One region of the Paraburkholderia sp. MM5496-R1 genome, then DNA from elsewhere that is predicted to be linked to it. Evidence: predicted binding sites of a transcription regulator. Region 1 holds the regulator's gene; each other region holds the start of a gene.
The links. The regulator LexA, encoded in region 1, represses DNA repair genes until DNA is damaged. The targets are predictions, from matches to a motif close to ACTGTATNNNNATACAGT.
Positions count from the first base shown of each region.

Region 2: a site for LexA is predicted at 1,957-1,974, ahead of recA (recombinase RecA). Genes of this name have one in related genera too.
Region 3: a site for LexA is predicted at 2,034-2,051, ahead of OKW38_RS23705 (PA0069 family radical SAM protein). Genes of this name have one in related genera too.

Region 1 is NZ_JBNDLT010000002.1:845,410-848,682, forward strand. Features, by position in the region: gene cysT (sulfate ABC transporter permease subunit CysT) at 1-146, opposite strand, end outside; gene OKW38_RS10725 (sulfate ABC transporter substrate-binding protein) at 304-1,350, opposite strand; gene lexA (transcriptional repressor LexA) at 1,662-2,312, shown strand; gene OKW38_RS10735 (hypothetical protein) at 2,415-2,759, shown strand; gene OKW38_RS10740 (DUF2939 domain-containing protein) at 2,879-3,273, shown strand, end outside.
Region 2 is NZ_JBNDLT010000002.1:3,213,714-3,216,986, reverse strand. Features, by position in the region: gene recX (recombination regulator RecX) at 13-771, opposite strand; gene recA (recombinase RecA) at 779-1,855, opposite strand; gene OKW38_RS21940 (response regulator) at 2,111-2,899, shown strand; gene OKW38_RS21935 (sensor histidine kinase N-terminal domain-containing protein) at 2,909-3,273, shown strand, end outside.
Region 3 is NZ_JBNDLT010000002.1:3,578,951-3,582,223, reverse strand. Features, by position in the region: gene OKW38_RS23715 (PQQ-dependent sugar dehydrogenase) at 1-121, shown strand, start outside; gene OKW38_RS23710 (NINE protein) at 320-787, shown strand; gene OKW38_RS23705 (PA0069 family radical SAM protein) at 824-1,975, opposite strand; gene OKW38_RS23700 (Lrp/AsnC ligand binding domain-containing protein) at 2,121-2,609, opposite strand; partial or broken gene OKW38_RS23695 (D-amino acid dehydrogenase) at 2,657-3,273, shown strand, end outside.

The sequences.
Region 1 (3,273 bases):
AACTGATCCCAGTCGAGCGTCGCGGTTTTCAGAAAGGTCGCCGCCAATGGAATCAGCACCACGAGGCTCAGATAAGCCACCGTGATGCCGAGTGTCAGGCCAAAACCGGGCAATGCGCTCGGCTTGCGGAAGGTCAACGTGGTCATGCTGGATACTCGTTCGTGGTTGATGCTCGCGCGGTTGTTCGTTTTGCCGTGCTGCCGTACTGCGGTACCGCCGCACTGCTGGCCACCGGACCCCGGTTAGCCGAGCGCGCCCATTGGGCGCGCCTTTTTCCCCTGGCTGTGATTCAGGCGGTGGTTCTTACTGCGGCTGATAAATCGAATCGAACACGCCGCCGTCCGCGAAATGGGTCTTCTGCGCGTTGGTCCAACCGCCGAACGAATCGTCGATCGTGTACAGCTTCAGCTTCGGAAACTTCGCGGTCAGATCGGCGGGCACCTTGCTGGAACGCGGACGATAGAAATTGCGCGCGGCGATCTCCTGACCTTGCTCGCTATACAGGAAGTTCAGATACGCCTCGGCCAGCTTGCGCGTGCCGTGTTTGTCGACGACCTTGTCGACCACCGCGACCGGCGGCTCGGCCAGAATGCTCACCGACGGCACCACGATCTCGAACTTGTCCGGACCAAACTCCTTCAGCGCCAGGAACGCCTCGTTTTCCCACGCGATCAGCACGTCGCCGATACCGCGCTGCACGAAGCTCGTGGTCGCGCCGCGCGCGCCCGAATCGAGCACGCCGGCGTTCCTGTACAGCTTGCCGACGAACTCCCTGGCCTTCTGGTCGTTGCCGCCCGGTTGATGCTCGGCGTACGCCCACGCGGCCAGGTAGTTCCAGCGCGCGCCGCCCGAGGTCTTCGGATTCGGCGTCACGATTGACACGCCCGGCTTCACCAGATCGTCCCAATCCTTGATGTGCTTCGGGTTGCCCTTGCGCACCAGAAACACGATCGTCGACGTGTACGGCGATGCGTTGTCCGGCAGACGCTTTTGCCAGTTCCTGTCGACGAGCCCCTTGTTCGCGAGCGCGTCGATGTCATAGGCGAGCGCAAGCGTCACGACGTCGGCCTGCAGTCCGTCGAGCACCGAGCGAGCCTGCGCGCCCGAGCCGCCGTGCGACTGCTTGAAGGTGACGGCTTCGCCGGTCCTGGCCTTCCATTCCTTGCCGAATGCCTGATTGATGTCCTGATACAGCTCGCGCGTCGGATCGTAGGACACGTTTAACAGCGTGGTGTCGGCGTGCGCGACGCCGCTCGCGCCCAACATGCCGAACGCACCCGCGGCGCCGACGGCGAGCGCCGCGATCAGTTTTCCGGTTCGAGCCGCAAGCCCCATATGCCGATGGTTCATTTCAATTTTTCTCCGCGTGATGGTCCGCTGATGAGCGTCTGGTGTTGTTCTGCGTCGCGGCCACGTGCACATGAGCGCCAACCGGAGGCCAGTCTATCGAAGCGCTTTCATTATTAAAAATAATGTTTCTTCATTTTTTAATACTCAAAAGTGGTAACGACAGATGCGCCGGCTGCTGGGACGCCGACAACGCCGTCATGTCGCCGATAAACGACGCCCCAGCGCGACCCTTGGGACGAACTTAAAGTAAAGCTTGAAATGCGCCGAATACTGTATAAAAATACAGTCACCTGTTCATACATACAGTGGCCATGACAAAACTCACCGCACGACAGCAGCAGGTTTTCGATCTGATCCGCCGCGCGATCGAACGCACCGGCTTTCCGCCCACTCGCGCGGAAATTGCCGCCGAACTCGGGTTCAGCTCGGCCAATTCCGCGGAAGAGCATCTGCGCGCGCTGGCGCGCAAGGGCGTGATCGAACTCGCGGCCGGCGCGTCGCGCGGCATCCGCCTGCTGTCCGGGCAGGAGGACGCGCCGTATCAGTTCACCCTGCCGCATGCGGGCCTGATGCAGTTGTCGTTGCCGCTGATCGGCCGGGTCGCGGCGGGTAGCCCGATCCTCGCGCAGGAACATATCTCGCAGCACTACGCGTGTGACCCGGCGCTGTTCTCGAGCAAGCCCGACTACCTGCTGAAGGTGCGCGGCCTGTCGATGCGCGACGCGGGCATTCTCGACGGCGACCTGCTCGCGGTGCAAAAGCGCACCGAAGCGAAGGACGGCCAGATCATCATTGCGCGGCTTGGCGACGACGTGACGGTCAAGCGTCTGAAGCGCCGGCCGAACGGCATCGAACTGATCGCCGAAAACCCCGATTACGACAACATCTTCGTGGAAACCGGCAGCGCCGATTTCGCGCTCGAAGGGATCGCGGTCGGGCTGATCCGCCCCAGCGAGTTCTGATCTGTCGCTGTCGCCAGAACGCTTGCGCCGGTTTGTCCGACCCAAGCCGCATTTACGCCTGCATCTATGCCCGCATCTACGCCGAATCGCCTGGAGAGACTCATGGAACGCCTTGCCCGCCTGTTGCCCTTTCGCCAGTTCGGCCGTCTGCGCCATCTGCGCAAGCTCACGCCCTGCGCGCTAATCGAGGCGCCCGCTGCGCGCACGCCGTCGCTGTTCGACGCGGTTGCCGAAGCTTCCGGTCTGCCGTCGTCGTTGCCGGCGTTCGCGCGCGTGTCGCTGAATTCGGCGCTGAACATCGTTGAGCCCGCGCGTCGCGCGCCGGTGCGGGTCTATCATGGACCGTCGCGACTGATCATGGTCGGCACGGTCGACGCCGTATGCCGTATGATCGATCGCTGCATAGCCGACGAAGCCAACGTGCACGGCGCGGTGTTCGAAGCCTGAGCGAATCCTGAGTACGCATGCAACAAGCACTTCGGATGTTCAGAGATTCGTGTGGGATGGGATCGTTCCGACCTCGCCGTGCTCGACGTTAGATCATCACTGACGTGGAGTCCCATTCGATGACAATTCGGAAACGCATACAGGGCAGCGCCACCCGGCCGCTGCTGATCACGCTGATCGTGGTGATCGTGATTGCCGCGCTGGGCTTTATTTATGCGTCACCGTATCTCGCGGTGAACAATCTCAAACGCGCCGCCGATGCGCGTGACGTGCAAACCGTCAATCAGTACGTGGACTTTCCCGCGCTACGCGATAGCCTGAAGCAACAGGTGGGCGCCATGCTGACACGCCGGCTCGAGGCGGATGCCGGCAACAAGATGGCCACGATCGGCGCGGTGATCGGCGTGACGCTGATCGGCCCGCTCGTCGATGCCTATGCGACACCCGACGGCGTCGCGGCGCTGCTGAACGGCATGCCGCCGCGTGGCACGCCGGGCGAGCAACCGTCCGCGCC
Region 2 (3,273 bases), 2.4 Mb from region 1:
GAGACTGGCGTGTTAGTCGCCGTCCCCGATGTCGTCGATACCCTTCAGGATCTTGCCGATCGTCGCGCCGGAGAAGCCGCGCGACGCGAGAAAGCGCGCCTGCTTCGCGCGCTCGGCCGGCGTTTGCGGCAACTGGCCGAACTTCTTGCGCCAGACCGCCTGGGCGCGCGCGAGTTCGGTTTCGCGCAATTGCGCGCTCGCCTCTTCGACGAGCGCCGGGTTGAGCGCGTGTTGCTTCAGTTCGCCGAGAATGCGGCTCGTGCCGAGCCGCGATGCGCGCCGATGGATCAGGCTTTCCGCGAAGCGCGAGTCGGATAGCCAGTTTTCGGCCTGCAGCGCGTCGAGCACCGTGTCGAGCGAATCGGTTTCCTCGACGTAAGGCTTCAGCTTGCGGGCGAGGTCGGCGCGGCTATATTCGCGGCGCGACAGATAGCCGAGCGCGCGCGCTTTCAGCGAACGGGCGGGGCGTTGGGATTTTCTGCTGTCGTCTTTGTCGGACTGGCCCGGCTTCTCTTCGCCGGGTTGGCGACGCGAGCGGGTGTAGGTGACCTCGGAGGGGATTGGGGAATCGAGTCCGGAGGAATCCCGGCTGGACGACGCTGCAGCGGGCGCAGACCGCGTACGCTGCGGGCCGCGGCCCGCAGCACGGTCATGTGCGTCGAACGGTTCGAACGGGTCGCCGGACTCAGGCGATCCGTCCGCCACGTCGCGCGGGCCGTCCGGATAGCGTCCGGAGTCGAAACCGGACAGCGGCCGGCCTTTGCGTATCACTTGATGCTTACTCTTCTTCGCCCGCGACTTCAGCGTCCGCGCCGGTCACGGCGTTCGCCATCGCGGTGACGCCCAGCGATTCGCGGATACGGTTCTCGATTTCCCGAGCGATATCCGGATTTTCGCGCAGGAATTCACGCGCGTTGTCCTTGCCCTGACCGATCCGCTCGCCGCTGTAGCTGTACCATGCGCCGGCCTTGTCGACGATCTTCGCCTGCACGCCGAGGTCGATGATTTCGCCCTGACGCGAGATGCCCTCGCCGTACAGGATGTCGAAAATCGCTTCACGGAACGGCGGCGCCACCTTGTTCTTGACGACCTTCACGCGGGTTTCGTTGCCGATCACTTCGTCGTTCTTCTTGATCGAGCCGATGCGGCGAATGTCGAGACGCACCGACGCGTAGAACTTCAGCGCATTACCGCCCGTGGTGGTTTCCGGGTTGCCGAACATCACGCCGATCTTCATGCGGATCTGGTTGATGAAGATCACGAGGCAGTTCGTGCGCTTGATCGTGCCGGTCAGCTTGCGCAGCGCCTGCGACATCAGACGCGCCTGCAGACCCGGCAGCGAGTCGCCCATTTCGCCTTCGATTTCCGCCTTCGGCACCAGCGCCGCGACCGAGTCGATCACGATCATGTCGATCGAGCCCGAGCGCACCAGCGCGTCGGCGATTTCGAGCGCCTGTTCGCCGGTGTCCGGCTGCGAGACCAGCAGGTCGGCGACGTTCACGCCGAGCTTGCCCGCGTATTGAATGTCCAGCGCGTGTTCCGCGTCGATGAACGCCGCGGTGCCGCCGAGCTTCTGCATTTCGGCGACGACCTGCAGCGTCAGCGTGGTTTTACCGGACGATTCCGGACCGTAGATTTCGACCACGCGGCCGCGCGGCAAACCGCCTACGCCCAGTGCGATGTCGAGGCCGAGCGATCCGGTGGAGACCACCTGGATGTCTTCGACTGCCTCACCTGCGCCGAGCCGCATGACCGACCCTTTGCCGAACTGCTTTTCGATCTGCGCGAGCGCGGCGGCGAGAGCCTTGCTCTTTTCAGCAGTCAGTCCAGCCGAGCCTTTCTTGCTTTCTTCCATGAATCGTCCTTTGCTATGATGAACGGCGTCTGAGGCAGGTGTGCACCCGTGGTTCCACTCGAATTGAGCGGAGTCTCCAGGACATCACACGAAACGCAGACACTGTATAAAAAAACAGTAGTTTTGGCAAGCGCGATTGTGATGCGAACGCGCATCTTTTACTGTCGCATCGCCCCAACTACCCACAAAATGTTCGGAGACCGCTGCGCGCCGGGGCCCCCCCCCACGGTGCCGGCAAAGCCAGGCTGGCGCATCATGCGAATTCTGATTGCCGAAGACGACAGCATACTCGCGGATGGTCTGGTTCGATCACTCCGCCAATCGGCCTATGCGGTCGATCACGTGAAAAGCGGCGTAGAAGCCGATACCGCGTTGTCAATGCAGACGTTCGACCTATTGATCCTCGATCTGGGCCTGCCGCGCATGTCCGGGCTCGAGGTGCTGCGCCGCCTGCGCGCGCGCAATTCGAACCTGCCCGTGCTGATCCTGACCGCCGCCGATAGCGTCGACGAACGCGTCAAAGGCCTCGACCTCGGCGCCGACGATTACATGGCCAAGCCCTTCGCGCTGAACGAACTCGAAGCGCGCGTGCGCGCGCTGACACGGCGCGGCGCGGGCGGCGGCCCGACCGTCGTGCGGCATGGCTCGCTGTCGTTCGATCAGGTGGGCCGCATCGCCTACGTCAACGACCAGGCGATCGATCTGTCCGCGCGCGAACTCGGGCTGCTCGAAGTGCTGCTGCAACGGATCGGCCGGCTGGTCTCGAAAGAGCAGCTCGTCGACCATCTATGCGAATGGGGCGAGGAAGTCAGCAACAACGCGATCGAAGTCTACGTGCACCGGCTGCGCAAGAAGATCGAACCGAGCGGCGTGCGCATCATCACCGTGCGCGGGCTCGGCTACTGTCTCGAAAAAGCGGCGCCGCCGGCGAATGCGGGCGCGCCCGCCACCCCGGCCGGCTCCGAGCCGCAGACGGCACAAGCGGCACAATCGTCCACCGCGCCGTCGTCCACCGCGATGCCGGCGAGCCACCACTACAAATAGAGGCCAGCGATGTCCGCACGCGCTGATCGCGCCACGGCGCACGCTGCGGACCTCGACGAGGCGCGCGACGCGCGCTACGCCAATCCGTTCGCCCCGCCCGACGAAACCGAAGCCGCGGCCGAAGCGCGTCCGCGCTCGCTGTTCGGCGAAATTCTCGACTGGATGCTCGCGCCGCTGCTGCTGCTGTGGCCGATGAGCCTCGCGGTCACCTATCTGGTCGCGAAGTCGATCGCGAACGGGCCGTTCGACCGCGCGCTCGAAACCGATGCCTACGTCCTCGCGCGCCAGATCCATCCGGTCAACGGCGTCGCGGAGCTGTCGCTGCCCGAGTCGACGCGCGATTTCCTGCGTGCCGACAACGTCGACAGCGTGTT
Region 3 (3,273 bases), 2.7 Mb from region 1:
GCAACCCGGCGAATCGGTCTGGGGCCGCCCCGCCGACGTGTTGCCGCTGCCAGACGGTTCGCTACTGATCAGCGACGATACCGCCGGCGCAATCTATCGCATCACGTATTCAGCGCCGTAACACGCGGATGCACGCATGTCCGGCTGAACGGCTGCACTCACCCTGAGCCAGGTCCGGCGCATCTCGCCACCCCGCTTTCAGCCTGGGCGATCGTCCTCCACGTGACCACCCGCGCGCCGCAGGCGTAGAATGCGCGTCGGTCCGCGCCCCCGCGGCGCGCCGCTCCTTTCGACCGCCCGTCACTCTGCCCACGCGTTCATGCCCACCGCTGCCTCGACTTCCCCGCGCTTCAGATCCAAGACGCTCACCGCCGCGTTGGCGTTCCTGTTCGGCAGCCTCGGCGCCCACCGCTTCTATCTGTACGGCACCCGAGACATCTACGGCTGGGCGCATCTACTCGGCACGCTGATCGGCATTCCCGGCGTGATGCTGCTGGTCGCGACCGAGCGCGCGTCGATCCTGGGCTGGGTCCTCGCGCCGATCGGCGCGGTTTCGCTGTTTGCCGCGTTTCTGGCGGCGCTCGTCTACGGGCTGCGTCCTGATCAGAAATGGGATGCGCAATTCAACACCCACACGCAACGCAAAAGCCGCTCCGGCTGGACGGTCATTTTCGTCGTGATCTTTTCGCTGCTGATCGGTGCGTTTCTGCTGATGACCGGTCTCGCGCTCGCGTTCCAGACCTACTTCGAAAGTCAGGTCGAAGCGGCCAAAGCGATTTCGCAGTAATGCCCCCGTGGCGGGACCCGCAGACGTTCCTGCGCGCTAGAAAAGCCTCAGTTGCGGATTGTCGCGCGCCGGTGCGCTCACCTGCTCGGCGCGCGGCGGCTCGATCCGGCGGAAATGCGACATGTCGAGAATGCCGCGGTCGCGCCCGTTCAACCCTAACCGGCGCACGGCCTTGTGAAAGCGCTGCCTGAGCAGATCCGCCCATAAGCCCTCTCCCTTCATGCGGGTCGAGAACGAAGAATCGTAATCCTTGCCGCCTCGCATGTCGCGCACACGGCTCATCACGCGCTCGGCCCGATCCGGGAAATGTGCGCCCAGCCAATCCTTGAACAGCGGCGCGACCTCCCACGGCAGCCGCAGCACGATATAGCTCGCATTGCTGGCGCCCGCTTCGGCGCATGCTTCGAGCACGCGCTCCATATCCGGTTCGGTGACGAACGGGATCACCGGCGCGATGCTGACGCCGACCGGAATGCCCGCCTCGCTGAGCGTACGGATCGTGCGCAGCCGGCGCGACGGCGTGGCCGCGCGCGGTTCGAGCGTGCGCGCGATGTCGGCGTCCAGCGTGGTGATGGTGATCGCGGCCATGAATTGCCCGCGCCCGGCCATCGGCGCAAGCAGGTCGATGTCGCGCTCGATCAGCGATGATTTGGTGATCGCCGCGAACGGGTGGTTGCGCTCGCTGAGCACCTCGATCACACGACGCGTAAGACGCAAGTCACGTTCGGCCGGCTGCCATGCATCGGTGGCGACGCCGAGCGCGATCGGCTCGGGTACATAGGATTTCTTCGACAGTTCCCGCTCGAGCAGCTCGGGCGCGTTGATCTTCGCGTAGATGCGGCTTTCGAAATCGAGCCCGGGCGACAAACCCAGGTAGCTGTGCGTGGGCCGCGCGAAGCAATAGATGCAGCCGTGTTCGCAGCCCCGGTAAGGATTCAGCGACACATTGAACGGAATGTCCGGCGACGCATTGCGTGTGAGGATGGTTTTTGCGCGCTCCTCGAACACCTGCGTGCGCAGGACCTTCGGCTCCCCGTCTTCGTCGGCCGTCTGCCAGCCGTCGTGGACGGCTTCGCGCTGGTCGACTTCGTAGCGGCCTTGCAGGTTCGTGACCGCGCCGCGCCCCTTGCGAGGCGCCGGCGGCGCGATCGGAAATTCGGGAATGTCAGGGGTGTCGGGGTCATCCACGGCGGGCCACGCAAAGCAAACGCAAACAGGAAGCGCCAAAGGAAAGCGGCGCAAAACACCTGTATAAATATACAGTGTTTACGCCGTTTGTCGAGCACTTCGTTGGTCGCTTGATGCGCGTCCAACCCCGTCAGTGAACCGGCACCTACTCGCCCACCGCGATCGTCAGCGTCTCCTTGATTTCCTCCATCACCACATAGCTCTTCGACTGCACCGCGCCCGGCAGCTGCAGCAGGATGTCGCCGAGCAACTTCCGGTAATCGGCCATTTCGCCGATGCGCGCCTTGATCAGATAGTCGAAATCGCCCGACACGAGGTGGCACTCGAGCACCTCGGGGATCTTCTGCACCTCGCGCCGGAACAGATCGAACATGTTGCCACTCTTGTGATCGAGCGTGATCTCGACGAACACGAGCAGCGCCGCGCCCAGCTCGGCCGGGTTCACGCGGGCGTAGTAGCCGGTGATCACGCCGTCGCGCTCCATCCGCTTGACGCGCTCGATGCACGGCGTCACCGACAGACCGACCTGCTCCGCCAGGTCCTTCATCGCCATACGGCCGTCCTGCTGCAGGAGCCGCAGAATCTTGTGATCGAGCTTGTCGAGAGCCCGCACGGGCTGGCGCTGGGTACGCATGGTGTTTTTTCTAAAAATGATGAAAATACAATAACAAAACCTGTCTCACTGCCAATAGTATAGCGGTTAACACTGGGCAAACGGCATTTCACCTCACATTGCAGCTCGCCGAATCGAATCAGATCGAAGCTCCGACGAGCGCCTTGCCCTCACTCAATTTTTGGATATCTGGAGCAGCTATGCGAGTCGTCGTTTTGGGCAGTGGCGTCGTCGGCGTGACGAGTGCGTATTACCTCGCGCGCGCCGGTCACGAAGTGACCGTTATCGATCGCGAAGCCGGCCCGGCGCTCGAAACCAGTTTCGCCAACGCGGGCCAGATCTCGCCGGGCTACGCTTCGCCGTGGGCCGCCCCGGGCGTGCCGCTGAAGGCCGTCAAGTGGATGTTCCAGAAGCACGCGCCGCTGGCGATTCGCGTCGACGGCACCGCGTTCCAACTGCAATGGATGTGGCAGATGCTGCAGAACTGCACGGCGCCGCGCTATGCGGTGAACAAGGGCCGTATGGTGCGGCTGGCCGAATACAGCCGCGACTGCCTGCAGGCGTTGCGCGCCGACACCGGCATCGAGTACGAAGGCCGCACCGGCGGCACGCTACAGGTATTTCGCACGCAACAGCAGTTCGACGGCGCCGCGAAAGACATCGCCGTGCTGCAGGATGCCAACGT